DNA from 3 places in the Laceyella tengchongensis genome. Region 3 is predicted to be linked to each of the others. Evidence: a T-box and tRNA genes for the amino acid it is inferred to sense, from the RefSeq annotation. Region 3 holds a T-box; the other regions hold tRNA genes.
What was found. The T-box of region 3 lies ahead of argS (arginine--tRNA ligase). A T-box ahead of a tRNA ligase gene usually reads a tRNA of that ligase, here a tRNA-Arg.
Positions count from the first base shown of each region.

Region 1: it has a tRNA-Arg gene. The T-box ahead of argS (arginine--tRNA ligase) is inferred to sense a tRNA for this amino acid. The anticodon was not compared.
Region 2: it has a tRNA-Arg gene. The T-box ahead of argS (arginine--tRNA ligase) is inferred to sense a tRNA for this amino acid. The anticodon was not compared.

Region 1 covers NZ_FXTU01000008.1:57,639-67,534, reverse strand. The annotation lists gene gpmI (2,3-bisphosphoglycerate-independent phosphoglycerate mutase) at 1-971, opposite strand, end outside; gene tpiA (triose-phosphate isomerase) at 974-1,735, opposite strand; gene QQZ12_RS14465 (phosphoglycerate kinase) at 1,752-2,936, opposite strand; gene gap (type I glyceraldehyde-3-phosphate dehydrogenase) at 3,079-4,089, opposite strand; gene QQZ12_RS14455 (sugar-binding transcriptional regulator) at 4,145-5,182, opposite strand; gene rpoN (RNA polymerase factor sigma-54) at 5,330-6,685, opposite strand; tRNA gene QQZ12_RS14445 (tRNA-Arg) at 6,903-6,977, shown strand; gene QQZ12_RS14440 (S8 family peptidase) at 7,136-8,341, shown strand; gene QQZ12_RS14435 (ABC transporter substrate-binding protein) at 8,511-9,323, shown strand; gene QQZ12_RS14430 (amino acid ABC transporter permease) at 9,326-9,896, shown strand, end outside.
Region 2 covers NZ_FXTU01000001.1:697,905-707,800, reverse strand. The annotation lists gene QQZ12_RS03440 (hypothetical protein) at 1-98, opposite strand, end outside; gene QQZ12_RS03435 (helix-turn-helix domain-containing protein) at 389-1,729, shown strand; gene QQZ12_RS03430 (hypothetical protein) at 1,911-2,375, opposite strand; tRNA gene QQZ12_RS03425 (tRNA-Arg) at 3,007-3,083, opposite strand; gene QQZ12_RS03420 (metallophosphoesterase family protein) at 3,236-3,739, opposite strand; gene QQZ12_RS03415 (XTP/dITP diphosphatase) at 3,745-4,383, opposite strand; gene rph (ribonuclease PH) at 4,593-5,348, opposite strand; gene QQZ12_RS03405 (GerMN domain-containing protein) at 5,477-6,511, opposite strand; gene racE (glutamate racemase) at 6,624-7,466, opposite strand; gene QQZ12_RS03395 (MarR family winged helix-turn-helix transcriptional regulator) at 7,637-8,086, opposite strand; gene QQZ12_RS03390 (gamma-glutamylcyclotransferase family protein) at 8,359-8,754, opposite strand; gene speE (polyamine aminopropyltransferase) at 8,869-9,717, shown strand.
Region 3 covers NZ_FXTU01000004.1:64,671-74,566, reverse strand. The annotation lists gene metG (methionine--tRNA ligase) at 1-445, shown strand, start outside; gene QQZ12_RS09810 (ADP-ribosylglycohydrolase family protein) at 511-1,170, opposite strand; partial or broken gene ileS (isoleucine--tRNA ligase) at 1,128-2,834, opposite strand; gene QQZ12_RS09800 (nucleotidyltransferase domain-containing protein) at 2,897-3,691, opposite strand; T-box leader at 3,752-3,964, shown strand; gene argS (arginine--tRNA ligase) at 4,009-5,691, shown strand; gene QQZ12_RS09790 (nucleotidyltransferase family protein) at 5,721-7,088, opposite strand; gene QQZ12_RS09785 (hypothetical protein) at 7,101-8,387, opposite strand; gene QQZ12_RS09780 (pyridoxal phosphate-dependent decarboxylase family protein) at 8,394-9,896, opposite strand, start outside.

The sequences.
Region 1 (9,896 bases), on a different contig from region 3:
TGCGACACGACTTCCCCGTAGGTGTTGTCCAAGTCGGTAGGCTTGTACGCCACATAACCGTCTACCGTCTCGCTAAATTTGGTCAGGCAGACATAATACAGATGTTGCGGCCGTTTCGGCCCCCGGTCAAATCCGCGAAAATCATCGTTGGTAAAAGCCAGCGAGATCTGGATCGCCCGGTCGGGACGGAAGTTGTAAAAAATGACAGCATCATTGTCTTTGATCGTACCCACCGGCTGATTGTGCTCATCGACAATCACCGTCGGCATCACAAACTCATCATAGACTGACTGCTCATAAGAGGCTTGCACCGCCTCCACAGGATCGCGATATGTAGGCCCTTCGCCGTAAACCATCGCCCGGTAGGATTTTTCCGTACGCTCCCAGCGCTTGTCGCGGTCCATCGCATAATAACGGCCTTGAACGGTCGCGATTTGGCCAACGCCCACTTCATCCAGTTTGTCCTGCAGTTGTTTGATATAGGTAACGGCACTGTCCGGTGCTACGTCACGCCCGTCCAAGAAGGCGTGGACGTATACGCGCTCCACTTGTTCTTTCGCCGCTAAATCCAGCAAGGCAAACAAATGGCGGATATGGCTGTGCACGCCACCATCAGACAACAGCCCATAAAGATGGAGGGCGGAGCCATGTTCTTTGACATGGTTTATCGCACCTAAGAAGGTTTCGTTCTGAAAGAACTCTCCATCTTCAATAGATTTGGTCACGCGGGTAAGGTCTTGATAAACCGCCCGACCAGCCCCGATGTTAAGATGTCCCACTTCTGAGTTCCCCATTTGCCCTTCCGGCAAACCCACCGCGTTGCCACTGGCAGTCAGCGTCGTGTGGGGATACGTATTCCAATATCGGTCAAAGTTGGGCTTGTTCGCTTGGGCAACGGCATTTCCTTCCGTTTCCCCACGCAGGGCAAACCCGTCCAAGATGCACAACAGAACTGGTTTTGGTCTGCTCATCTTTATTCACCTGCACTTGCTGCTTGTACGAGCTGAATGAACGAATCCGCTTTGAGGGCGGCTCCGCCAACCAACGCGCCGTCGATGTTGGGCTCTGCCATGAAGGAGCGGATATTTTCCGGTTTCACGCTACCTCCGTATTGAATCCGCACTTCATTAGCCACCTGTTGATCATAAAGGTCAGCCACGGTTTTACGGATGAAAGCACACACTTCTTCCGCATCTGCCGCTGTTGACGCTTTGCCTGTGCCAATAGCCCAGACGGGTTCATAGGCGATGATCGTCCGCTTCATCTCCGCCGACGACAGCCCCGCGCAAGCCGCTTTCACCTGCGTTTGCACCACTTCTTTGGTTTTATCAGCTTCGCGCTCGGCAAGCGTCTCACCTACGCACACGATAGGGGTCAACCCACCGTCCAGTGCCGCCCGCGTCTTTTTGTTTACTGTCTCATCCGTTTCCGCGAAATAGGCGCGCCGTTCGGAGTGACCGATAATCACATATTGGACACCGGCCGCTTTTAGCATCGGCACGCTCACTTCACCGGTGTATGCCCCTTGCTCTTCCCAATGGACATTTTGCGCTCCAATGCCGATATCTGTCCCTTGGGTCGCTTCGGCCAATGCCGGAAGAGCGAGATAAGGAGCACACAGCACCGCTTCCACATCAGCTGGCAACGTGGTCCGTTTCACTTCGTCAACAAAGGAAAGGGCCTCCGCCGCCGTCTTGTGCATTTTCCAGTTACCCGCAATGACAGGAGTACGCATGCGGTTTCCTCCTCACTTATTTATCATCCAAAGCCGCTACACCCGGCAGCACTTTGCCCTCCAGGAATTCCAGAGAAGCCCCACCGCCAGTGGAGATATGATCCACCCGGTCGGCCATGCCCGCTTGGGCGATTGCTGCCGCGGAATCCCCGCCGCCAATGATCGTGTACGCCGTGGATTCGGCCAACGCTTGAGCGACTGCATTCGTCCCTTTAGCAAACTGTTCAAATTCAAACACGCCCATCGGTCCGTTCCAAATCACCAATTGGGACGCTTTCACCACATCAGCAAACAATTCCCTGGTTTTCGGCCCGATATCCACTGCTTCCAAATCCTCTGGGATTTGATCGATGGACACGGTTTTCACTATGGAAGGATTGGGACCGAACTCGTCGATGACGACGGCATCGATTGGCAAGTACAACCGAACACCTTTCTGTTCAGCCTGCGCAATGAACTGCTTTGCCAACTCCACTTTGTCCTCTTCCAACAGGGATTTGCCGATCCCATGGCCTTGCGCGTGGATAAAGGTGTAAGACAATCCGCCACCAATGATCAAATTGTCCACTTTGTCGAGCAAGTTTTCAATCACGCCGATCTTGTCCTTCACTTTCGCCCCACCGATGATAGCGGTGAAGGGACGTTTGGGATTGGCAAGCGCCGTTCCGAGAGCTTCCAGCTCTTTTTGCAACAGCAGACCGGCAACGGCCGGAAGATGCTCTGCGATGCCTGCCGTGGATGCATGCGCGCGGTGAGCGGCACCAAATGCGTCATTCACGTACAGGTCAGCCAGGTTGGCAAAGGCTTTTGCCAGCTCGGGATCGTTCTTTTCTTCACCCGGTTCAAAACGGACGTTTTCCAGCAACAACACTTCGCCGTCAGCAAGCTCGGACACACGGGCTTCCACCTCGGCTCCAACCACTTCATCCACTTTGGCCACTGGTTTGCCCAATAGCTCTGACAGGCGGGTCGCCACCGGCGTGAGCCGCATTTCTTCAACCACTTTCCCTTTGGGACGCCCCAAATGGCTAGCCAAGATGACTTTAGCCCCTTGCTCCACCAATGTCTGGATGGTGGGCAATGCGGCGCGAATCCGTGTATCGTCAGTGATTTGCCCATTCTCCATCGGCACATTGAAATCAACCCGACAAAACACGCGTTTACCGCGAACATCAACATCTTTGACCGACTTTTTATGCATGGCCCTTCCTCCTTATGTTCAGCACAGGCGGTTCATATCATCAACCCGCGCCTGTGAGCATGAGAAAGAGGAGAAAAGCTCTCCTCTTTTATACTCATGGTTACCCGAGAAATAGGATAACACATTTTACATTAGTATAACATTATAGGCCTTTGCTTGCGATATAGCTTGCAAGATCAACAACACGGTTGGAATAACCCCATTCGTTGTCATACCAAGAAACGACTTTCACCATATTGCCTTCCATCACCATGGTGGACAGGGCGTCGATGGTGGAGGAGTGAGGATCCCCATTGTAGTCGATCGATACGAGCGGCTCTTCGGTGTAATTGAGGATACCTTTCAACTCGCCTTCAGCCGCTGCTTTCAGTGCAGCATTCACTTCTTCAACCGTTACTTCTTTTTCCAGCTCAGCAACCAAGTCAACAACAGACACGTTTTTGGTCGGCACACGCATTGCGAAACCGTTCAGCTTGCCTTTCAGCTCCGGCAACACCAGAGAAACCGCCTTAGCTGCACCGGTGGTGGTGGGGATGATGGACTCGCCAGCTGCACGCGCACGGCGCAAGTCTTTGTGCGGCAAGTCAAGGATTTGTTGGTCGTTGGTGTAAGCGTGAACGGTAGTCATCAGACCACGCACAATGCCAAACTTCTCATGCAACACTTTGGCGAATGGAGCCAAGCAGTTGGTGGTGCAAGAAGCGTTGGATACGACATGATGTTTGGAAGCGTCGTATTGCTCGTGGTTTACGCCCATTACAATGGTGATGTCCTCATTGGAGGCCGGTGCGGAGATGATCACTTTTTTAGCTCCGCCGTTCATATGCTTCGCCGCATCTTCACGTTTGGTGAAACGGCCAGTCGATTCTACCACGATGTCCACACCGTAATCAGCCCATTTAATTTGGCCCGGATCACGTTCAGCCAACACTTTTACTTCGCGACCGTCTACTGTGAAGCCATCCTCCGTTGCAATCACGGTAGCGTCCAGCTTGCCGTGGACGGAGTCATATTTCAACAGATGGGCAAGTGTCTTGGAGTCAGTCAAGTCATTTACTGCTACGATCTCCAATTCGGGATGATTAAGCATTGCCCGAAACACATTGCGGCCAATGCGGCCGAAACCATTGATGCCCACTTTCACTTTTGCCATGATTAAAATCCTCCTCTTAATCTCTTGTTGTATTATCACCGATTGAATGCGCCATTCATTCCTGATGGACAATCGCATTTTTCAGGATGGCTCTCGCCGCCCCTTCATCTGTGATGAGCGTATCCTGGGAAACCAGCGAACAGACAGCCACGATCGCCTCCGCCTTGCTGGCACCCCCAGCGACGGCAACTTTCTGTTCAACGCGCTCCAATCCTTCCAAATCCAATCCCAAAGTGCGGACGCGATGCACAATCTGGCCGTCCCGGTCAAAATAGTAGCCAAACGATTCCCCGACTGCCTTTCCTGCCTCTAGCTTGGCAAGTACCTCTGCCGAAGATTTCCGGCGGATGGCCATCGTTTTGGCGTCTCCAATCCCGTGTACTACCATGCGCGCCGATCGGAGCAGATCCAACACTTCCCTGATGTGTGGCTCCTTCTGCAAGGTTTGGTAAGCTTCATCGCTGAGCTCATCGGGGATGTGCAACATGCGGTACGTTCCGCCGGTGCGCTTGGCCATCAGCGAGGCGATGTAGTTGGCTTCCAACTCTACCGCCTCCCCCACACCACCGCGCGTCGGCACAAAGGTTGTTTGTTTGAACGCCGGCGTCGGCATCATCATCTCGGCCACCGCTAACATGGTGGTTCCACCCGACACGGCGACGATCTGCTCCGGCGCAGCCTGTTGTTTCAAGTATCGGGCGCCCGCTCTGCCCATCTCCTTTTTCACCCAATCAGAGGCATCCGCGTCCCCTGGCACAATCACCACATGTTTCACACCCAGGAACGCTTTTAACTCTGCTTCCAACTGGTTCAAACCAAACAACTCTTTCATCAGCGGTTCCATCTCGGACAAAAGATCGATGCCTTCTTGGGTCAACTCCATCCCGGCAGAACCGACCGCCACCAATCCCTGCGCCCGCAGGAAATCCACTTCCGCCCGCAACACCCGCTCAGTCGTTTGCAACTCGAACGTCAGGCTTCTCCGTCCTACCGGTTGCATCAACTGGATATGACGCAAGATGTCATATCTTTTCTGCATGGTTTGTAACAGATCAGGCAATAATTGCTTTTGTAAGTTCAAGATCTTTTCCATCGGATCCCCCATCATAGGACACATTATGTCCCGCATAAGACAAAAGTGTCCCGATCCGTTCAAAAAAAATCCCCGTATCGGGATCACTTTCATTTTAGCCTAAATAAAGTTTCTTTGACAAGTTCGTCGGCCCGTTTTATTGAAAATTCACAGAAAACGCTTACGTCCCGTTGAAGAGGCAATCCCCAGCTCTTCGCGATATTTGGCGATGGTCCTTCTGGAGATGCGGATTCCTTCCATTTTCAACAAATCGGCTATTTTCTGGTCGGACAGCGGTTGTTTCTTGTCTTCCCCTTCTACCAAGATCTTAATCTTTTTCTGTACCGTTTTTTGTGACATGCCTTCACCTGAATGCGTAGAAAGGCCTGACGGGAAGAAGAAGCGAAAAGGATACAACCCCCGAGGGGTCTGAATATATTTATGTTGGGTCGCCCGGCTGACCGTCGATTCATGTAACCCAACATCTTCAGCAATCTGCTTTAACGTCAGCGGCCGTAGATAATCCACCCCGTGATCCAAAAAGGCCTTTTGTTTTGACACGATGGCTTCCGCGACCCGAATGATGGTGTCCCGGCGCTGTTCAATCCCTTTGATCAACCACATGGCCGACTGCACCCAATTTTTCAGGTATTGGGCCACATCTTCATCCAACCGTTCCCGTTGTTTGATCAACCACTGATAGGCGGCGTTGATGGTCAAGCGGGGAGCCTCCCCCTCTTCAAGTAGCACCACATACTCGCCATCCACTTTCTCCACCACCACATCAGGAGCCACATATCGCGGTGGTTCCGATGCGTATGCTGCCCCCGGGCGCGGGTGGCAGGATTTGATTTCATCCACCGCCGCCTGCACGGTAGGCACATCCACCCCCAAAGCTTGGGCGATTTTGCGCCATTTGCCGTCCGCCACGTCTTCTAAATGGCTTCGAGCAATGCGAATCGCTAGTTCATTAGGCGTGTCACGGTGGCGAAGTTGAATTTCGAGGCACTCTCCCAAATTTCTAGCCCCCACACCGATCGGGTCCATTCCCTGAATGATGGATAAACATTTCTCCGCCAATTTCTCATTTATCTGAAAGCGCTTACATATCTCTACTAGCTCCAGATCGAGATAGCCTCTTTCGTCCAAACTGTATATCATGTATTCGCAAATGCTCCGTTCTTGCCTGGGAAGACGCATCTCTCGCAACTGCATAATCAGCTCATCGGCAAGCGTTCCGGTTTGGGCCCGCGCATAATCCCTCGCATCTGCCCGTTCTTCTCGGCTGTAACCCTTACGCCTGGGCTCTGGATGCTCCGTCAGACGCTTCAGCCACTTCTCCAATTCGGCAAATGCGACATCCTCCAGTTCCAGAACCGGATTCTCTGCAAACTGTTCTTCCAAATACGTTTGCAAATCCGCCGCGGAATATTGCAACAGCTGAATAACTTGGCGCAATTCCGGTGTCATCACCAATTTCATCCGTTGCTCTTGCACCAAGCTAAAACCCATTTGTAAAGCCATTCTCCCCTCCCACCTCCGCTGCCGTGTAAGATCAGGGCAAGTGTGAACCTCCATGTCAGTTCTTATTAATTTCATTTTATCACAATCCCTGTGCCAGCTTTGGATTCTTTTTTTTCCAACAACTTTCCCACTTGAGAATCGCATATTTTTCACTTTTTACTTGCACACGGATATTGAACATGCTATAATCTTTTTTGTCGGATTGCTATATTGACTTGCGCCTATAGCTCAGGGGATAGAGCACTGGTCTCCGGAACCAGGTGCCCAGGTTCGAATCCTGGTAGGCGCACCACACTAGAAACCGTTCCTCTTGTGAGGGGCGGTTTTTTCGTTTTATTGCCATGTTTCCTTACATATCATATATCTATTTTTAATATATAATGATCTCGTTCAAGCTGATGAACACTGATTTTCCTGTTAAATATAACAAACCACCCACGGGAGGTACATATGAAACCCATTTTAGGCTTTGTTGCCCTAACCGTCGCACTGACGGTGGCGCCGTGGTCCACGGTTGCTAGCGCGGCGCCAACGGCCACTCCCGACAAAGCGCCGGAAGAAATCATTGTAAAATTCAAACCACACACCTCCAAGAAAAAAATGGCCGCCCTCCACGCCGAGATCCGTTCGGAGATGGAAGAAACTTCTACTCTTGGCCACCAAGTGGTGAAGGTGAAACGCAATTCGTTGGCTACATTGTTACGGAAATACAAGCAACATCCCGATGTTGCCTATGCGGAGCTCAACTATGTCTACCGCGCCAGCGTCCTACCTTCCGCACGGCATACCCGCTCATGGCAAACCCGGTTCTCTATCACGCCCAATGACCCTTTCTTCTGGAACAAACAATGGGGACCCAAGCGCGTGCAGGCTCACTTGGCTTGGCAAACGGCCCCGGTTGGCAAAACCGTAAAAATCGCGGTTGTCGATACGGGCATCCAAACCAATCATCCTGATTTGCGGGGCAAGGTGCTAAGGGGCTGGGATTTTGTAGATGACGATAGTACCCAACAGGATCTCAACGGGCATGGCACCCACTGCGCCGGCATCATCGCCGCGACATCCAACAACGGAATCGGAATCGCTGGCCTATCTCCCAACGCCAAGCTGCTTCCCGTACGCGTGTTAAATGAGCAAGGAGAAGGGACTGCCGCCGACATTGCTGACGGAATCAAGTACGCTGCCGACCAGGGGGCTCAAGTGATCAACGTAAGCCTAGGCGGGCCGGAGAGTAGCCTCACCATCAAAAACGCAGTAGATTACGCTTGGAACAAAGGGGCGATCGTCGTGGCCGCCGCCGGCAATGAAAGCACCGATCAACCCAGCTATCCGGCTTATTACAGTCGGGCACTGGCTGTCGCCTCCACTGACTCGGACGATCAGCGTTCTTGGTTTTCCAATTACGGCCCTTGGGTGGATGTAGCCGCACCTGGAGGCAATATCTACTCAACCGTAACTGGAGGAGGGTACGCATACGACAGCGGCACCTCGATGGCCGCCCCCCACGTATCAGGTATTGCCGGGTTGTTAGCTGGCCAAGGCCGGACAAACGCCCAAATCCGTGCTGCAATTGAAAACACTGCCGATAAAGTGCCCGGCACAGGCACTGACTGGACACATGGGCGTGTCAATGCCTATCGCGCAATCTCGTATTAACATCCCGTACAGAGCAACCATGCCGACTGACACCACAAACAGGGTCAGTCGGCTTTTTCATTGCCCGCGCAGAAATCTTCCGTTTCATCAGCGCTGTCAAAGGGTAACTGTTTTCAAACCGGGAAACCTAGCTCCTGGTTGCTTAATCATCGAAGTAAAGGAGGGTTTTATGTTTCGCAACTGTTTCATCTATTTTTTTCTGATGTGTTTCTGTTTTATTCCCATCGGCTGTTCTCCTGCCAAGCCAGCTGATCAATTAACGCTGGAAAAGGGAACCTTCTCCTTTGCGATGAGCGGCTTGTACAAACCGTTCAGTTACAGGGACTTTCAGCATAACGGGAAAATCAGTGGGTTTGACGTGGAGATCGGTTATGCGTTGGCCAAAGAAATGGGTTTGAAACCACGCCCCGTCACCACGCCTTGGGAAACCATCATCGCCGGGCTGGAAGCACGCAAATACGATGCGATTCTAGGTAGCATGGCGATCACAAAAAAGCGCGACCAAGCGGTGGACTTCACAGACCCTTATTACCGGTCAGGAGCGCAGGTCTTCGTGAAAAAAGGGAATCGCACCCTCACGTCAATCAAAGATCTGAAAAACAAGACCATCGGCGTAGTGAAAGCGAGTACCTTCAAAGATGTTGCGTTGACTCACTCCTCATCGATTGTGGAATACACCAGTGACATCACGGCTTTGCAAGACTTGCCAACGGGACGCATCGATGCCGTCATCACCGATCAAGCGGTGGGGCTGTACGCTTTGAAGCAAATGAAATTCCCTATTCAAACGGTTGGAGAGCCTCTGACGTTAGACAACATGGCCATTGCCGTGCACTCTGGAGACGAACGCTTGCGACAAAGGCTGAACCAAGCACTAGCTCAAATCATTGCAGATGGAACATATGAAAAAATCAGCCGCAAGTATTTTAATCGGAATATTTTGTCATCTAATGCCAGAAAGGAGGCTATTTCTAAACCATGACTTTGTTGGAGATTTTCCAAACCACCTTCATCGGCTTCAGCAAGGCTGCTTGGCAAACGGTATTGCTCACATTTTGGTCGTTGCTGGTCGGAACGGCAATCGGCCTTGTGTTCGCTTTTTGCAAAATATCAAGCAACAAGTTATTAAACGGCCTCGCCCAATTGTACATCACCGTAATTCGCGGCACTCCCCTCATCGTTCAGATTTTTGCCATCTACTTCGGGTTGGCCGAGTTCATTGTCTTGGACTCGTTTACCGCAGGGGTCTTCGCGTTGGCCATTCACGCTGGCGCCTACATCGCTGAGATTTTTCGCGGTGCCATCCAAGCTGTTGACAGCGGCCAAATGGAAGCGGCCCGCTCTCTCGGCATGAGTTACCCGCTGGCCATGCGCCGCATTATTTTGCCCCAAGCTTTCCGACGATCCATCCCTCCCTTAGGCAATCAGTTTATCATCGGCTTGAAGGACTCTTCACTCGTTGCTTATATCGGCGGCACCGAACTATGGTCAGCCGGTCTGGGAGCCGCTGCCGACAATTTCAAGCAATTTGAGACGTACTTTATTAATGGCTTGT
Region 2 (9,896 bases), on a different contig from region 3:
ACTTCCTCTGGAATCAGTTTTAATTCCATCAGTTGGCTTAACTCATAAAGGAAATGATTTACTTTATGTGCATTCCCTTTCACCGTAATCGATAGCATCCCCCTTCACCTCCCTCGATTTCAGCTCTAACCATTCTTTTTATAAATGAATGGTTTATCTATATAAATTGTAATATAATTTAATATATTCCTACAATACAAATTTAATTTAATATCATCCCTTTAAATCATTTCTTTTTTTTAATGGCACCCGCACGAAAGGTCGCCTTCTTCGCACCACCCTCGCATTGATTTAAGCCAATTCCGTTAAATGGATACTCTCTCGCTCGCTCTCGGCCTCCTTTCACAGCGGCGCGCCGACCTATTACCAACAAAGCGAGGGAAAACGCATGGTATATGGACTTGACCCGCATGTTGTTCGTTACGTCATGCGCAAAGTAAGAAAAGAAAGCGGCTATCGTCAAGAGGACATCGCCGACGCCACCATGTCGTACGGCACCATTTCCAACATCGAGCGCGGCGTGGGGAATGTGGATGTGAAAACCGTAACCAAATACCTCACCAAACTGGGACTTAATGAAGCGACACTGAAAAATTTGGTCAAAAAAGAGCTGGAACGTATGGAAGAACTCTCATTTCAGCTCCAGTTGATCGAAGCCATGCTGGACAACAACAAACTGGTAGAACATGCCGAGCAATTGCTCAAAAGCATTGCTATCGAACGCTACCACCCCCTCGCCCCTTTTTACACATACTTGGAAGGGCGGTGTTTCCACGCGAAAAAGGCATACACCAAAGCCGAGAAGTATTACAAACTGGCAATCCGCTTAAACAACCAATACAAATTGTGCTCCAGAGACAACATCGTCTCCATCTGTTACAACGAACTAAGCATCTGCCATTATGTTCAAAACAACATGAGCAAAGCCCTCCATTACGTAGAAAAGGGGCTGGACGCCTATTCGGAGCGCAACGGCGGGCGGGATGTGAAACACCCCATGCTATGTAACAAAGCGCTCTATCTCCTGAACATGACCCGTTTCGAGGCAGCCAAACAAATCGTCGATGAGTTGTGGGCCAAGCGATTTCACATCAGAAGCAGTTTATATACTTTGCTCAACATATACAAATATCGGGCCATCCTGTTGCGCAGAATGGAAAAATACAGTGAAGCCATCGAGATCTGCAAAGAAGGTATCAACATCGGCATCTGCAATAAAATCCAAAACCGCTATCTTGATATCATGAACATTTTGGGCAGTGTTTATCTGCTTCAAAAACAATGCGACAAAGCTGAAAACTGCTTCCAAATGGTGCTCAATTATGATTACGAGCGCAATCACCCCCGTAGCCATATAGACGCCTTGATCTATCTATCCATCATTTATTCCCATGAAAAAAATTGGCCCAAAGCGGAACAGCACATCGACCGCGCGCTTCAGATCGCCCGGCGTGCCACCCGAAACCAATTGTCCAAAGCATTGATTGTCGCCGGCAACATCTACGCGGCGCAACACAAATTTGCGGAAGCGATTCCCTGCTACCAGGAGGCTGAGCAAGCCGCGCTTCAGGCAAACCTGCCAAAGCGTCAGTACACCGCATTATTGCAGATGGCCAAGTGCTTTGATAGTATGAAGGCAGAAACCGAATGGAAAGTTACGATCAAAAAACTTCTCAATCTTCAGCAAAAATTGAATTTACAAAGTGAGGAGGAAATTTATGAGGTATGACATTTCCACCTTAGTGCGCCTGCCAAGAGAAGACAACGATGACGAGCCGGATCGCCAATAAAACAAATTTCTGTGACCGTGAAGCCATTTTCCCACTCGGTTGACCGGAAAATGGCTTATGTTTATTTACAGACAAAAAAAACCGCCACTTTAGGCAGCTTATCAATTGTTTGATATTGATTTACGCTGGCACAACACCGACATGATGCATTATGTATTCGTGAAAGTCCCTGATTTGACGTATGTCGCCGATTGGAACCTGTATCCGTTCATCGCCTATACGAATGAACATGCCGTCAAGCTTCGCTTCTTCATACGGGTACTTTTCCAACAACCAAAGTACATTTTCTTGAAAATCGGTTACATCAGACACAAAACAACACCCACAGTAAATGATGCCTATTTTCCTGTTCTGCATTTGTTCAAAACCTTTTAGATTTCCTCTGATTTTTTCTTTCCACATCTGGACATAAAAGTTAATTGCTTTAGGAGGAAAACCTAGAATCGTACCTAACACGCGATCTATTTCTTCTTTTGTAAATGAAATGCTGTTGATTTTTTCTTGGAATTGTTCAAGGATTACTTCATCTTGAAAAAATAGATAGAACCGGTTTCCGTTCAGTACATCGTACTGTTTCATCGACATAAGGATAATTGACCAACAGTAAATCTAATTTTTTTGTCGTAAACTCAGTACCTGGGATTTCTAAAAATGCTGGCTTGTACCCTTTAAGAAATGCTTTTACTGTTCTCAATATTCCGCTTCCTTTCCCTTGTATACTGCAATTATCTATTCCTCAATTAACCTTCCTATTCCTGTGAGAAAAAAGAACCCCCGCTATAGCGGGGTAACTAAGCATCATCTTCATCATCTTCTCCGTCATATTCTTCATAGATACAGGTATCACAGTAAATGTAGCCTTTCTTTTTGTTCAATTCGCCTATACCGCAACGTGGGCACGTTTTAGCCATACCGTTTACCCCCTCTCTATTGAGGTTAGGTAAATCTGGTAGCGCGGATATTGTTTTTAAATTTCTGCATATTATCATTATAAGCGATTTCGGATGCCTTATATCAGATTTTCGCCTGATTTCGTACACAGTTGAATTATTCATATTCTCTTGTGAAATGAGCCCGTCCATATGCTTACGATCATCACTACCTATTCATGACCTCATTCCATCTGACTTTCGCCATCTTTTCTCGACATAAAAAATACACTTACCTTCGCAACGTGCATCACACGGCTAAGGTAAGTGTATTTGGTAAAATGATTTGGCGTCCCAGGGAAGATTCGAACTCCCGACCGACGGCTTAGAAGGCCGCTGCTCTATCCAGCTGAGCTACTGGGACATATTAAACATCAATGATATCGCATCAGCGACAAAATTATATTAACTCATCTAGGAGCTCTTCGTCAAGACTTTTTTCTGCTAAATTTTTTTCCATTCCAATTTATGCGCAAAGCCAGGCCATGGTTCATACAAAGCCCGGCTCTGCTTCGTTTATGCCCAAGATTCCTCATAGCCGCGTGCGGTAATCAACGTCCCGTTCGTTTTAAAATAGGTCACTGCCAGCTTTTTGTCGGTTTTCTCCAACACGGCGTAGGTGGCATGCGGAAACCCTCGAGGGTAAGAAATGCTTCCCGGATTGATCAGCAACACATCTCCCACTTTTTCGCAAAATGGAAAATGGGAATGACCAAAACAGCCAATCTGCGCTCCCACTTCTTCCGTCCGGTAGCGCATGGGCAATGGCGTCGTTTTCACTTGATATTTATGGCCGTGGGTGATGAAAAAACGCACCCCTTCGCCTTCCCAGATTTGTTCTTGGGGAACCTGCGCCCAATCGCAATTCCCACGCACCACTGTGAGCGGCACTTTGGGCAACTCCGCTTCATCCGTGCAGAAATCCCCGCAGTGAATCACATGATCGGCTTTGACCCGCTTGACGATTTCGCTTAACAGCTTCGCTTCGCCGTGAGAATCGCTTAAGATTAGCACTCTCATCGAGCTCACTCCTCTTTCCCTCCGTCAAAATCATATTGAGCCTTCAATAGCTGGATCAATTTCCCCGTCGCTTCGGCGCGGTGGCTGATCTGGTATTTGCGTTCCTTAGGCAGCTCAGCCATCGTCTTCCCTTCTTCCGGAACATAAAACAGCGGATCATAGCCAAACCCCTCCTGCCCGCGAGGTTGACGGGTGATGACGCCGTGACACTCCCCGCGTACCACTTGGCTCTCCTCTCCCGGAACAGCCAGCGCCATGGCGCAAACATACTTGCCCTGCCGTTGCTCATCAGGTACCTCGCTCATCTCCGCCAGCAATTTCTCGTTGTTGGCTTCATCTGTCGCACCTTCACCAGCATATCGGGCAGAGTAAATACCAGGCGCACCATGCAAAGCGGGGACAACCAACCCAGAATCATCGGAAATGACAGGCGCCTGCAGGGCAGCGGCAATGGTTTCCGCTTTTTTGAGGGCGTTTCCCTCAAAAGTGTCCCGATCTTCCACGATTTCCGGTAATTGCGGAAACTCATCTAATCCTTTTACCCTGAGATGGAGTTGCTCTTGAAAAAGGTCGGCAAATTGTTTCAACTTGCCTTTGTTTTTGGTTGCTATGATGATATAGGGAAACGGCCAACGCTTTTTCACTCGGCGCCACCCTTTCTTCATTATTTTTTATCAAGAAAAAGCCCATGCCCCGTGTTCATGGACTCATCCTTGCCGAATTCATGGCCGGAAGCGGCATTTCGCCGCACCACCATGGTGGAACCAATCGCAATGTGTCTAACTTTCCTTCTCTTACCTATGCCAATTGGCCCCACCGCGGTTTGCAAACCTCTTGAGAAACAATCAAACCGCTAGGATTTGCTTGTTTTCTGAGCCCCGATCAACTGCGCGTCTTCTCCCAACAGCTCGCTTTGCAACGCAATCAATTCATCTGTCCCTTTTTTCGCCAATGCCAAAAGTTGATTCAACTCCTCGGGCGAAAATGGGGCTTCCTCTCCCGTTCCTTGCACTTCCACATATTTGCCCTCACCAGTCATAACAATGTTCATGTCGACAATCGCGCTGGAATCTTCTTCATAACAAAGATCAAGGCATGGCTGCCCATCGATGATTCCCACACTGGTGGCCGCCAAGAAATCCTTGATCGGTAACACAGGGAGTGTGCCGTTTTTAACAAGGGGAACCAATGCATCAACCATGGCCATGAACGCGCCTGTGATCGAGGCTGTTCTGGTTCCGCCATCCGCTTGAATGACATCGCAATCGATCCACAGCGTCCGTTCACCCAACGCGTTCAAATCGACTACGGAGCGCAATGCCCGGCCGATCAAGCGTTGGATTTCCATGGTGCGGCCACCCAGTTTTCCTTTACTGGCCTCACGGATCGTCCGGGTTTGGGTCGCGCGGGGCAACATAGAATATTCAGCGGTGATCCAACCCTTGCCGGAGTTGCGCAAAAACGGGGGCACGCGATCTTCAACTGTAGCAGTGCACAGTACGCGCGTATCCCCAACAGATATGTAGACAGAGCCTTCCGCGTGTTTGATGTAGTGACGCTCCATCTCTACTTTTCTTAGCTCATCAAGTGCACGTCCATCTACTCTCAATGATGTCCCCTCCTGTGTGAAGTCCCTTAAGTATAGCATACCCGGTGTTCAATTTCCGAATGTGAAAACAAAAAAGGAATGACGTTGTGATCATTCCTGTGTAAATCCCTCTGGTTCCTATGTTTTTTCTACAACGATTGCGGATTGATTTTTTCCGGCCGCATGACTGGCTTGGTCAAATCCCCTGCGATCCCGGAGACGCTCACATTTTGCTTGCCATTGACAGTCAACTTCACTTGCTTTAATCCTGTGTTCTCCGTCAGGGACAGAACCAACGAACCGACGGCGTCTTTGGAGGCGCGATGATCCGCGCTGTATTGCAACAACTGTTCACCCACATCAGCGACAACCATGTTCTTGTTGACACTCACCTTATTCACTTGCAATGTTTGATCAATGGCGCTGGAGAGGGAGGATTGTTGTCTTGGACCCTTGATCAATTCGGAAAGGGTTGCCTGGGCCACATTTTCCGTCCGTTTAACCATCCGCGTGACGGGGACATAATACACCTGATTGTCTGGTGTTTGCCCCAAGAAATAAAGTGTCACAGGCATGCTGTTCGAGATGTCGATCCCTTCAGCCCTTTCCAGGTTGATGCCGCGGTTACGGGTCAGATGGAGAGCGGGCGTTTTCTTCTTCGGCATTTCAGCCAGCGGTTTTCCCTCCACCCAGATGTTGACTTCTTTCACTTTTGGGAAACCGGTCAACGTCCAAGTGACCGCACTCAATACCTTTTCTTCCAGGTCGGCGGGATAATTGAGAAATTCTTTCGAAAAATCGACTGTCGCCGTGCCATCTTCAATGTTTAAGGCCTTGATCTTGGTGTTTTTCGGCAATATCGGCTCAAACCCCGCAGGTAGCATTTGTTCACCAGCTTCGCCCTTCACCATCAGGCGTATCGCCGCTTTAGCCACTTCCTTGCCAGCCGGCACCTCCACTGTATAGGGCACGACATAGCCAGCATCCGTCAAGAAATAAAGCTCGGTCCCCCGCCCTTTTTTCACCTCAGCCCGCTTGACGACGACCGGTTCAGCATCCAGCTTGGCGTTGGTCGGCGGAGGATCGATCGCTTGGGAGGCGGGTTTGCCCCCCCAAGTACAGCCGGTGAGCATCAACGGCAGAATCAGCCATGCGAACGACCTTTTTATCAGTGAATTTGGCATTTCATATCCCTCCAGGACAAGTCATGGTAGTAACATGTATACGGCCTTGGAGGGATTTTAGCACTCTCTTTTCGTAAATATTTGTGCGGGTAGCAGGCGTCGAGCTGAAAAATCACCAGGTTTGCGTTTTCAGGCCAGCCGCATCTGACTCACTCAACGCGATCTGCTCCACCTCAATCGGGTAGCCAAACCAATCTTCGGCGATCTGGGCAAACGGTTCAGCTTCTCCGGTGGTGAAGAAACGATGGCGCGGCGCTTTCATCATGGTCAACAACCCCTGATGTTGCAAAATGGTGCTGAGTTCAACCGCAGTTTCTTCTGCCGAGCTGATGATATTAACATCCGATCCCATCGCCTTCTGCACTGCGTCAGCCAACAACGGATAATGGGTGCAACCCAAAATTAACGTGTCCAACTCTGTTTTTTTCAGCGGTTGCAAGGTGTCATGCACAATCCGGTCAGCCAGCTCCGTATGCCGATATCCACTCTCCACCAGCGGGACAAAAGCCGGACAGGCCAAGCTGTGCACTGTCAAGTGGGGATGGATGCGGCGGAGGGCTTGCTCATACGCCCCGCTTTCAATCGTTCCTTGCGTTCCGATCACTCCCACCACATGGTTTTGGGTCGCTTTGATCGCAGCACGCGCCCCTGGGTCAATCACTCCCAGCACGGGGACGGACACTCGTTCCCTCACCGCTTGCAGGGCTGCGGCCGTTGCCGTGTTACAAGCGATGAGGATCGCTTTTAGCGGCTGGCTCATCAAAAACTCGACGATTTCCAAGGTATAACGTCGTACTTCTTCTGTACTGCGCGGTCCATATGGGCAACGCGCGGTATCCCCTACATAATAGATTGTCTCGCGAGGCAGTTGTCTCATCACCTCTCTGGCGACCGTCAAGCCCCCAACTCCCGAATCCAGAATGCCAATGGCACGCTCTGTAGCTGAAACTGTCATGTTCACATTCATCCCCAATCGTCGCTATACTGTTCATTGTTGCAATAAACAGTATATCGGTTATGTCAAAAGCCTTTTTCAATGAACGCCCCACCTTCGCCGAATGTGCGTGGGAAAACGGGCATCGCATCCAAAAAAAATCTCCCTCTTTGGCACAAGAGGGAATGGATTCAAGACTTTTTCATCTCTTCATGCAATACAGACAGATGCTTTTTCATATGCAGCGCCTCTTCGTCGGACAGATGGGACAAAATCTCGGAAAGATACTGGCGTCGCGTTTTCATCACTTCATCGATAATTTCTCTACCTTTTTCCAACAGATGGATCCGCACGACGCGCCGATCCCGTTCATCCCTCACGCGCTCGACCACCCCGTTTTTCTCCATGCGATCAATCAAATCGGTCATTGTGCTGCAAGCCAAAAACATCTTCTGGCTCAATTCGCCGATGGTCATGTCGCCGTCTTCATACAGCCACAACAACGCGTTAAATTGCGGCGGGGTAATCGGAAAATGATTTAAAATGTCTCTGCCTTTTCGCTTCACAATTACGCTGATCTCGCGCAAGAGCCGCTCAATCTCATTTACCGTTTCTGGTGACAAGGGTTGATGTTTATTCATAAAGCACTCCTTTAAAGCCCCACGTCAAGGGTGTTGACATAAATTTAAGTTGTGAGTGGAGGCAGGTTTTGAATCTGCCCCTCGGTCCATCGGCTCTTTCGCTTTCATCGCTGACATCCACTCATCCATTGGCGGCCGTTCAACAATGACACTAAGTAATAGGTTCCATTGACAAAAAGTATATTAAAAAAATGGGCGCGTGACAAATGCGAACGGTTTTTCGCACCGGGATGCCGGTCAATGCGCAAAAGAGAAGCGATCCTCCCAGTAGCCTAACGTCGGCTTCTCACATAGTCGATCCAATCCCCTTCTGGGATCACCGTCCCCCTCTCTTTCAGCCCAGTATCATCAACATAGACGTAAGTGTATGCGGTGTATTGCCTATCCGGCGACCTCACTGTCACAGTGATCCGCTCATACAGATTATCGGGATGGCCGGTTCCGTGATAATCCTCCAACTGATCAATCCATCTCAACTCTTGATTGGTGACTTGGTACACCTCTCCCCATACGCGCTTGCTACCTGCGACTAATCCCGGATATCCGTAGCCGGTGTCATACAGCGCGCCGCTTATCCAAGCTTTCTCCGCGATCAAGCGCGCCTTGCGCAAAAGAGAAGCATTTCGCATCCCGCGCCGCAAAGTGCCGTACACAAACAGCAATGTCACTCTCTCTTCACTCCTTTTGACAGTGCTTTCCCAATCTCCCCTGCAAAAAAGGCATCACATCTGCTAAAATGTCTTTTTGTAACCTTGCATCAGACCAAAGGAGGTTGTATCCACATGAATGATATGCCAAAATTCTTGCAGCGCATCAATCAAGATCTGTGGCTCGTGGAAGATGAGCGGGAAAACATGAAGATCAGTTACCGCATCAAAGACGTGATCTTCTCTGCCCAATCAGAATTCCAACATGTCATGATTTTGGATTCCTATGATTTTGGCCGTATGCTGGTGTTGGATGGGGTCGTGCAAACCACTTCTTTGGACGGACACATCTATAACGAAATGATCACACACATTCCATTGTCGATCCATCCCAATCCCGAGCGCGTCCTCATCATCGGCGGCGGCGACTGCGGTGCAGCCCGGGAAGCAGCCAAGTACGACGGGGTCAAACACATCGATATGGTGGAAATCGATGAAATGGTGGTCAAAGTATGCAAAGAGCATCTTCCCGCCGTCTCCGGTAATTTGGCTGATCCGCGGGTTCATTTCATTTATGCCGACGGCATGGAGCATGTGAAAGAAATGAAAAACCATTACGATGTGATCATCGTAGACTCTTCCGATCCCATCGGGCCAGCCAAACAATTGTTTGAATATGATTTTTATCGGAACATCCATGATGCATTGAAAGAAGACGGATTGATGGTCTGCCAAAGCCAATCTCCACTCTTCCACCGCGAAATCATGGAACAAACCGTGAAACACATCAAACAATTGTTTCCCATCCACAAAATTTACACGGCAACTGTGCCAACCTATCCCGGCGGATTTTGGAGTTTCACGCTTGGTTCAAAAAAACATCAGGCATTGCCGGAAGAACCGTTCAACAAAAAGACCAAGTATGTAAACGACGCGATCTTGCGCACTTGTTTCGAATTGCCGGAGTTCTTACGCACAAAGTAACCGTCGATCCCTGGAGGAACTCGTCCTACTCACCGCGCCTCCAGGGATCAAACCTTCTTTCCGGCAAAACCCTTCCCAAGAAAAAGAGATAATCAAAAATAAACGATATTTTCATAATAGATTCAATTAACAATTAATTTATTATACAATAATATCGCATCACCACACATCTCGCTGAA
Region 3 (9,896 bases):
ACGTTTGGATGTAGAGAAGGAACTAGAAGTGATCGAAGAAATTATGAAGCAATCGTCCAAGCGTAGAGAAGAACCAAAAGAGGAAGTAAAAACAGAGCAAAAAGAAGAAACAACTGATGATCGAGTGATCAGTATTGATGATTTTATGAAGGTCGAATTAAAGGTAGCGGAAGTAATTGATGCGGAACCTGTCAAGGGGACGGATCGACTATTAAAATTACAGTTAGATTTGGGTACGGAACGTCGTCAAGTTGTATCTGGAATTGCTGAGTATTATCGTCCTGAGGAGCTAAAAGGACTAAAAGTGATCTGTGTGTCGAACCTAAAACCAGTGAAACTACGTGGTGAAGATTCGAATGGTATGGTTTTAGCTGCCAAAGAAGGGAATCGCTTGGTGCTTTCTACAGTATCAGCAGATATTCCAAATGGTACCCGTGTGAAATAGCCGACATCAAATGAAGTCGATAGAAATTAGAGATTCTATCGACTTCATTCTGTTTATCGACCTTTCTACTTTTTTGATTCATATTCATATAAGAATCTCATCCAACCTTTGCAATCGGAACAATTCGGATGAGCTTTTATTCCTTCCTTATCATAGAGAATACATTCATTAGATTTCAATTGTTCTCGTTGTTTAATTAATGCCGATCCTAACTCGCTAATCTGGTGATTGTTTTTTCGTTCCATAGCATCCACCCAGTCACCAGGTAATGATTCAGGATGAATGGTAGCTGCAATCGCTCCAGCAATGGATGCTGTAGTGTCTGCATCATTCCCCATGTTCGTAGCAATTAAGATGGCTTCACGAGCGTCTAAAGAATGGATTGCGATTGCAATGGCAATTGGAACTAAAAAACAGGCTTCTCGTTTGATTCCCACACTGTTGTTTAAGGATAAATATAGCCCTTCATAGTCATCGGTAGGAATATGTTTAATCGATTCATATGCCTGTTCGATCAATTCAGATATGTCGGGTAAAGTAGATGGCTTTCCCCATTTCCGTCCTAAAAATGCTGCCTCTTGTGATATCCGAATGATATCCAAAGGAGGAAGGGATTCAAGAGCGGCTGTTATGGCACCGGCAACAGCACAAGCAGCTGATATTGCGGAAGAATCACCATGTTTCCAGTAAATAGTGTTGAAACCGCAAGTAAGCTGAAAAACCAACCACGTGTTTGGTCAATGCCTTCACAGATCATGTCTGCTGGATATTGCTCTTGGAACAGCTCTTCATTTTCAAAGGGGTAGTGATATTGTGCAAATGGCATTGATCCACTATCAAACCACACATCAATCACTTCCGGTGTTCTTTCCATAATGCCAGTGCAACTTGGGCATTTGAGCTTCACTTCGTCTACATATGGTTTGTGAAGCTCCAGGTTTTCATCAATAGGCTGGATAGCTTTTTCCCGCAAGTCACTATGGCTGTGCGGAGCATACTCTGTCGAGCAGTCCGTACATACCCAAACGTTCAATGGGGTCCCCCAATAACGATTACGGCTGATATTCCAATCGACCAGTTCCTCAAGAAATTTACCGAAACGCCCTTCACGAAGATGATCTGGATACCATTTAACCGCGTTGTTGTTTGCGATGAGTTGGTCTTTCACCGCAGTTGTATTAATGAACCAGCTTTCCATTGCATAATAGAGAAGCGGAGATTTACAACGCCAACAAAACGGATAGCTATGCTCATACTTTTCTTTGTGGAAAAGGAGACCCCGTTGAGACAAGTTTTTAACAATATCCACATCACAATCCTTTACAAAACGACCTGCGAACGGCTCAACTTCATCAGTGTAACAACCAGATCTATTCACAACTTGAATCATGCTAATTCCACTCTGTCTTGCTACCCGATAGTCATCTTCACCATGTGCAGGAGCCATATGCACTATCCCTGTACCACTTGTATCACTGACAAAATCAGCTTCAATCACTAAATGACCGTGTTCAGGTGTTACAAATGAGAATGGTGCTTCATACCGAGCGCCAACAAACTCAGCACCTTTGTGGGTGGAGAGAACCTCATATTCTCCCTTCATTACTTTCTCCACTAAGTTGCTTGCAACAATGTATGTTTCACCATCTTGCTTTACTCTGGAATACTCCAACTCCTTATTTACCGCAAGAGCCGCATTAGCTGGTAGAGTCCATGGAGTGGTTGTCCATGCAAGAAAAGTATCATCCGAATCCTTACTGCGGAATTTTACGGTTGCACTCAAGTCTTTTACATCCTCATAGCCTTGTGCAACCTCATGAGAGCTAAGCGTAGTTTGACAACAAGGACAGTATGGGCTCACACGATGTCCTTTATAGAGCAATCCTTTTTTGTGAATGGTGGATAGGATATTCCAAACACTCTCGATATAACTATTTTTTAATGTAATATACGGATCATCCATGTTCGTCCAATAACCAATCGCTTCAGTTAGTTTCCGCCATTCCTTCTCATACGCAAAAACACTATCCTTACACTTTTGGACGAATTCTTCAACACCATATTTCTCAATTTCTTGTTTTCCAGAAATACCGAGTTGTTTTTCAACACCAAGCTCCACAGGTAACCCATGGGTATCCCATCCAGCTTTTCGAATTACCTTGTAGCCAGTCATCGTTTTGTAACGACAGATGAAATCTTTAATTACCCGACCAAGCACGTGACCAATATGGGGCATGCCATTTGCTGTTGGAGGCCCTTCATAGAAAACGAATGGTGGCTTGCCTTCACGATTGGCAATGGATTTTTAGAAGGTATCTTCTTTTTGCCATTGTTGGAGAACTCGCAGCTCTCTGGTTCTTGCTTTTTCTTTTACATCAATTCTCTGCATACATATCATCCTTTCATTCTCGAATGCTTTGGCACAAAAACTCGCCCTTTAATTTCCCCAGCTCATGATAATCGTGATCTCATATATTTAGACAGAAATTCAGCGGATAGGAATAAATTACGATCCCCAAGTAATAAAATGATTTCGATCTCGGAATCAGAAATCTTAAGCCTTTCCCTTAGTTGAAAGTCCAACCTTTTTTCATACGACCACGGATAAATTTGATGGTGTATAAATAACCATTGAAAAAATACTTTTCGTATTTTATGAATCGCGATGAATATATTAGGATCTCTCTTTTGAATTTTTTGCTCCAGTTTGGCAATCTCCTTCTTTAATCCAGCTGAAATAATATTCAACCGCTCCCTACGGAGTGACTCATTATAATAAGGGAAGAATTTTGGCTGAATCTCTTTCGCCAATGGATGTTCACCATAGATCATATGAATCATCTCATAGGTTCCCCCAATATGTATCTCCAGCTTGTCTTTAGTAATTTCATCATAATTAGAGCCAATAACCGGGTATTGAGGTTTAGTGATAGTAATATCAAACCTTCTCCTCTCTCCTTTCACAGCAAAAGTCAAACGCCTTGAATGCAGATCCCACATCCATTGAGGGGATTGTATAATTGGCTTATTCCAACCCTTAATTTCATAAGAAACCTCCTTTTCATAACGGAGTATGTCCTTTGGAAATTGGGTAAACACTTCCAGATCAACGTCAGATTGACAGTGGAAATCTCCTCTTGCCATAGAACCATTTAAACCAATCCCAACTGGATTGAACGTAGAAATAATTTTTTCCTTTATGTATTCTAATTCATCGCACTCAAATACGTTATTTAAAATTTTCACATAAACCACTCCTTTACATTTTTGATTACATCTGATAAGATGCTAATAAAATTTGATACAGGACAACCGATGACTGAGAAAGTAAAAAAGGGATTTGTTTTTCAGCGAGCTAGGGTTGCTGTGAGCCTAGTAAACGCCCCTTTTTGAAGCGCGCTCATGAGATGTTGCGTTGAACCACAGTAAACGTAACCGGGATTCACTCCCGTTATCATAGTAAAGTGGCATTTTTATAATGCAACTGGAGTGGCACCACGGGAAAAACTCGTCTCCTTTACAGGAGATGAGTTTTTTTATTTATATAACAAGGAGGGCTTTCAATGGATATTAAAGAGATGGTAGTTCAAGCACTTGGAGAGGCTTTAGATGATCAGCTAACTAACCAAATTACACTGGTTGTTGAAAAACCAAAAAACCCCGATTTTGGAGACTATGCTATCCCTTGTTTCACTTGGGCAAAAATCCTTAAGCGATCTCCACAAGATATTGCACAACAGTTAGCCTCTACGATCAGTCATCCTCTTTTTTCAAAGGTTAATGCTGTTGGGCCTTACGTCAATGTTTTCTTGGATAAAACACAAATAAGCCTAGAAGTACTGGATCGAATTATTTCTCAAAAAGGAAACTACGGTTCAAACGCTGAAGGCGGTAACCGTTATGTTACAATTGACCTTTCTGGCCCAAACATTGCAAAGCCTTTCTCAATGGGGCATCTACGTTCAACAGTAATCGGTAATGCAATCGCAAACCTTGCTGCAAAAAATGGTTATACTCCTATTCGGATTAATCACTTAGGGGACTGGGGCACTCAATTTGGAAAGTTGATTGTTGCTTATTTAAAATGGGGCGACGAAAACAAGGTAAAACAACAACCGATTACCGAACTATTACGTCTATATGTCAAATTTCATGAGGAAGCCGAAAAGCATCCTGAATTAAACGATGAAGGTCGTCTTTACTTTAAAAAGTTAGAAGATGGAGATCCGCAAACTCGCGAATTGTGGAACTGGTTCCGTGAAGAGTCCTTAAAAGAGTTTTTCCGTATTTATAACCTGCTGGATGTTTCATTTGATTACCTTCATGGAGAAGCCTTCTATAACGACAAAATGGACGAAGTTATAAAAATGCTATCTGAAAAAGGATTGCTCGAAGAGAGTGAAGGCGCTCTTGTTGTTAAGTTAGATGAGTATGAGCTTCCTCCATGTCTTATACAAAAATCTGACGGAGCCACTATTTATGCAACCCGCGACCTTGCAACAGCATTATTTCGCAAACGAAATTTCGACTTTGCCCAATCTTTATATGTCGTAGGGAACGAACAAACATTGCATTTTAAACAAATTAAGCTGGTTCTTAACAAAGCTGGATTCGACTGGGAAAAAGACATGGTCCATATTCCATTTGGCATGATGCTTCAAAATGGAAAGAAAATGTCCACCCGAAAAGGGCGAGTCATTTTGTTGGAAGAAGTTCTAAATGAAGCCGTAGATCTCGCATATCAAATAATAAACGAAAAAAATCCAACACTAGAAAATAAACATGAGGTTGCTCAACAGGTTGGCATAGGCGCGGTTATCTTCCAGGACTTGAAGAACTTCCGAACCAACGATGTTGATTTTTCCTTCGAGCAAATGCTTAACTTTGATGGAGAAACAGGGCCATACTTGCAATATACTCACGCTCGTTGCCACTCATTAATGCGTAAAGCGGGAAACTTTCTCCCTCAAACTGGTCATTCAATCAACGAAGATGAAGCGTGGCCTATTATCTCTCACCTCTCCCGTTTTGGTGAGATCATCAAACAGGCTTGGGAAGATTATGATCCATCTAAAATTGCTCGCTATGCATTGGATCTAGCTCGTTTCTTTAATGGCTTCTATGCAAAAGTGCGCATACTTGATTCAGAAAATCGAGATGCCCGTCTGAACTTGGTCTATTCCGTCGCAACCGTAATTGAAGAATGTTTACGTGTATTAGGAATTAAAGCACCAAGATCAATGTAGAAGGAGAACAGCCTATTTTGGCTGTTCTCCTATTCATTATAAGTAGGAACAATGCCATACTCCCCAACCCCAAATTGATTAAACAGCGCTTTTACCTGATCATCTTGTTTAGGTAGTAGTGAGTAATTAGGTCGATAACTTGTAGACGTTAATATAAAATTCGGAACAATGATCAACTCCTGCTCTTTCCCAGGTGACACAACTACAGCTTGGAACTCAGGATACACCTCTATCTGATCACTATCTAAAATCTGAATTACATCGTCTCGAATGTCACCTTGATACCAATATAGAGGAACAAACACCATTCTCTCGTCATCCATTCCATTGGTCTTTCTATGTTCCCAAATCGGATAGGGGCGATTGGTTCGTTCAAGGTAAGGAATCGTTTTTACAGCTTTAAGTAATCCTATTTTTTCACCAAAATAGGAACTATAAAGTTGGGATAAATACCTGAATTGCATAATCCGATCTCTCACTCGATCTTTTTCATTTTGAACGGCAAACAACATTGGGTCTTCCGTTATTTTTTTATATAGAGGAAATTCACTATAAACCTGGCCAGTTAATTGCCGGATATGTTGAAGTACAGAATAAAGATATTCATCCTTTGTCGCATCTTCTACCATTTGCTTGTCTAGCCCTGGCTTGTTCCATAAAAGGTAAAAATCATTGATATCTCGTAATCGGCAAAAGCCGTGGCGAACTATATGAGCCAGTAAAATTAGAATACTTTTTTCGGCTGTAGGATAATAAACTGATCTTTTTATGTGAAGATCAGTATCCTTGAAAAGGATCAAACCCTCCCCACAGCTTGGAAATGCACCAACATGTATGTCGATCTCTACAATGTCGTCTTCTGATTCTTTCCACATTGGGCACACACCAACAAACTTAGGATAATTGGGGTTATCACGATATATCGCATATCGACCTAGCCGAGCCTTTTTGAGATGATAACCCTTCCTTTGAAGAGATCCAAGATAGTCCCAGATTTGCTGGTGATCGATAACCAAGTCTAAATCGGAAATCATACGTGGAGAGTCAACTTCATATAAAGATTGTAAATATCCCCCTTTTATGACCAATGGATGAAACACCTTATGAATGTCGATTAACTCCTCCATAGCTTGGTCATGAATACGTATCCATCGTTGTACGTCAGTCCAGTGGGGCAACAGTGCCTCTTTTATTTTCTTAGCATTAATATTGGCTAATTCTAACGAAAACTGCCTATTTAATTTCTTAATGACTTGAGGAACTACACGATGAACGATAACAAGTTCGGTAAAAGCCATTAAATCTCTTTCAGAAAAGGTTGCAAGTAAAGCCTCTATACTGTCTCCATGTACTTCAGTTAACCGACCTGTGAGTAATAATAAGTCTTGGATGGCCATTTCCCTCCCCCTTTATTTCAATATGTTTATTGCCTCGTTTACAATCTTCCTCAAACCTATTAAATGATCGCCTGTTGCATAATATTGAGACCAGAATAATTTTTTAGTCATATTTAAAATATGGTCTCCCTTATCTTGTTGATATGAGTAGGGGAGAAGTTTATTGAGAATAGGTCTGCATTCAGTTAAGTTAGTTGCTTGGCTCAATCTTATAAAGCTATCAACTTCGATGTTAGACAAACAAGCGATCAATGTGGTAAGCATCATTTTTCTAACTGGTTGTAACGAGATTGATATTGATTCTGGTGTGTATGTATTGTGAATAGAACACCGAAGAACATTTGTCATGGCAGAGATAAATTTCGGATAGTTACCTCTCCCTATTTGTTGTGCAATTTCAGCCGTTGCGAAGGTATAAAAAACGGAAAGGGATTTTGGGAATAAATCATCCATTAAGTGTCCGATTTCTGAAGCATATAGTAATTGATTAACATAGTCTGGATGATACTCTTCACTTATATAGGTCGCATTTGTACATTCTTCCCTGATCTTTCGATCATTCTTGGAATTACCAATAATCCATTGATACATTTTTTCAAATGAATCAAGCGGAGCAATCTTTTTATTGGTCAGATATGATGAAAATTCATTTCTCAAAAATGTTTTAACATCTATTCCGTACATTTGAGACCATGCTAAATGCCATTTGAATACAGTCATATCGGTAATAGACCAAGCCCGATCCACATCATGAAAGAAAACATCCTCCCAATCAAGTAAACAAAGTCGTCCCTCATCCTTTTTCCATATCAGGTTTCTGGGTAAAAAACCTTGGAACTCAACTCCTTTCTCTAACAAGAGAGAAAGGAGTTGAACCCATAAATCAATCGGGAAAATACCTACTGAGCCCTCATAATCTTCGGATAGTGTAACGCCCATATCTTTCATAACTAATGCACACTTTTGATCTGACAGTGGAATAACCAGTGGAACAACCACTTCAAAAAGAGTTGTTCCAGAAAGACGCTTTGCTGCTTCAATTGCATGATTAACTTCCATCTCAGCTTTTTTAAGAGTAGCCAGTTTCACTATATAATCTGTATCTTGGTAAGTGAGATGACGGAAGTTTCCTTTAAGATCAATAAGGTCACGGCTTCTACGAAATGCATACAAGGGGGAATTTGAGAGAGATACTTGTTTTACTGCTTCCTCCAGTGAATCAGCATCAACTGGGGAAATTTGAGTTTCCTGTACTCCTACTGACCGCCAAAATTGATTTTGCTTTCTTAGTGCAGACATATCAACTCACCACCCTGCCGGACCACTAATTTTGGTAGCGCTTTCGTTTTCAGCCGAATAATCTCCATTCGTCAACATCATTATTTCTTTCAGCATCTGTTCCTCAAAAACCATTCCAACCTGACGAATCTCCGCTTCGACTTCTTTGAGGTTTTTTTCTGATAGAAAAGGATGCCCTACACTCACACCCATAACGGGATACTTGTCAGCGATGCCAAAACCAATCTTATTCCCCAAGTCTTGCAAAGAGTATAGGTCAAAGATGACATTACCTCTTCGATACAACTCTTCACTAAACCTTTGGGTATACTTCTTTACAAGAGTTTTTAACTCTTTCCTACCTTTTAATTGATTTTCTTCGACATACTTTCGAACAACTTGCGGATAAAAAACAAAAGCCGAACGATAGAACATAGGTTGATGAAGGAACAAGAAATAGTTTGTTTTAGAAAGAACTTCGATAACTTGTCGATACGTAACTTCCCTAAATTCCACCGCTTTTTTGAGGCCCTCAAGTCCAAAATGTTGGATGAGTAACCAGAGTTTCAATGATGCAAACCCTCTTGATCCGTAAAACGGTGTAATTAAACCCAAATCAAAACAACCAGACTCTCTTACCTTATCTGGATATCGGGAAAACACCGTTAAAATTTCTGGCTGGCGAAAGAGAACATAACTACTGGCATATGTCACAAACATCCCTTTATGAGGATCTAAAGAGACCGAGTCACTTTCTTCTATGCCAGCCACCTTGCTTCGTAATGTATCGGAAAATAATAAGCTACCACCATGACAAGCATCAACATGCAACCAAAGTCCATATTCATCACATATTTTTCGCAGGGATGAAATACTATCAATACTGGTTGTACGGCAGTTCCCTGCTACTGCAACAACCATGAACGGTTCTACGTCTTCTGGCAGATGATCAAGTTCAAAGCGTACAGCATCTGGATTTGTGGTGTAATCGCTGTTTGATTCAACCCACAATAAACCATCAGAACCCAATCCCAGTACTTCTGCCGCTCCTTTAAAGGAGAAGTGTTCAACACCTTTAGCTAAAACAATCGCTGGACGTTTAGCCAATGAGGATAATCCCTTCTTCTTAAGGCCCGGAAACTTGTGATGAAGAGCAGCCAAAATGGCTATGTGATTAGACATATTTCCACCGGATGTCCACATCCCCCCAACGTTCGAGAGGTTAGGTAGATCTTTCAACTCACACGTAGGATATCCGACTAATTGACGCAACCAAAGAATCAACTGAGTTTCGATAAAACTAGCAATAGGTGCACTTCGGTCAACTGCAATGAGATTTTGATTTAAGAAGCTAACTAGGATATCAGCTGCAATGGAAGCTACACTATTCCCTGTATCTGGAAAGGCAAGGTATTTGGGGTCATTTTGAGCAATGGAATACTTACTGATCATTTGCAGATGTGAAAAAAGATCTGTAAGGCTTTTTCCCTTTCTAGGGAGCTCTGAGGAAACGAGTTCGATACACTCTTC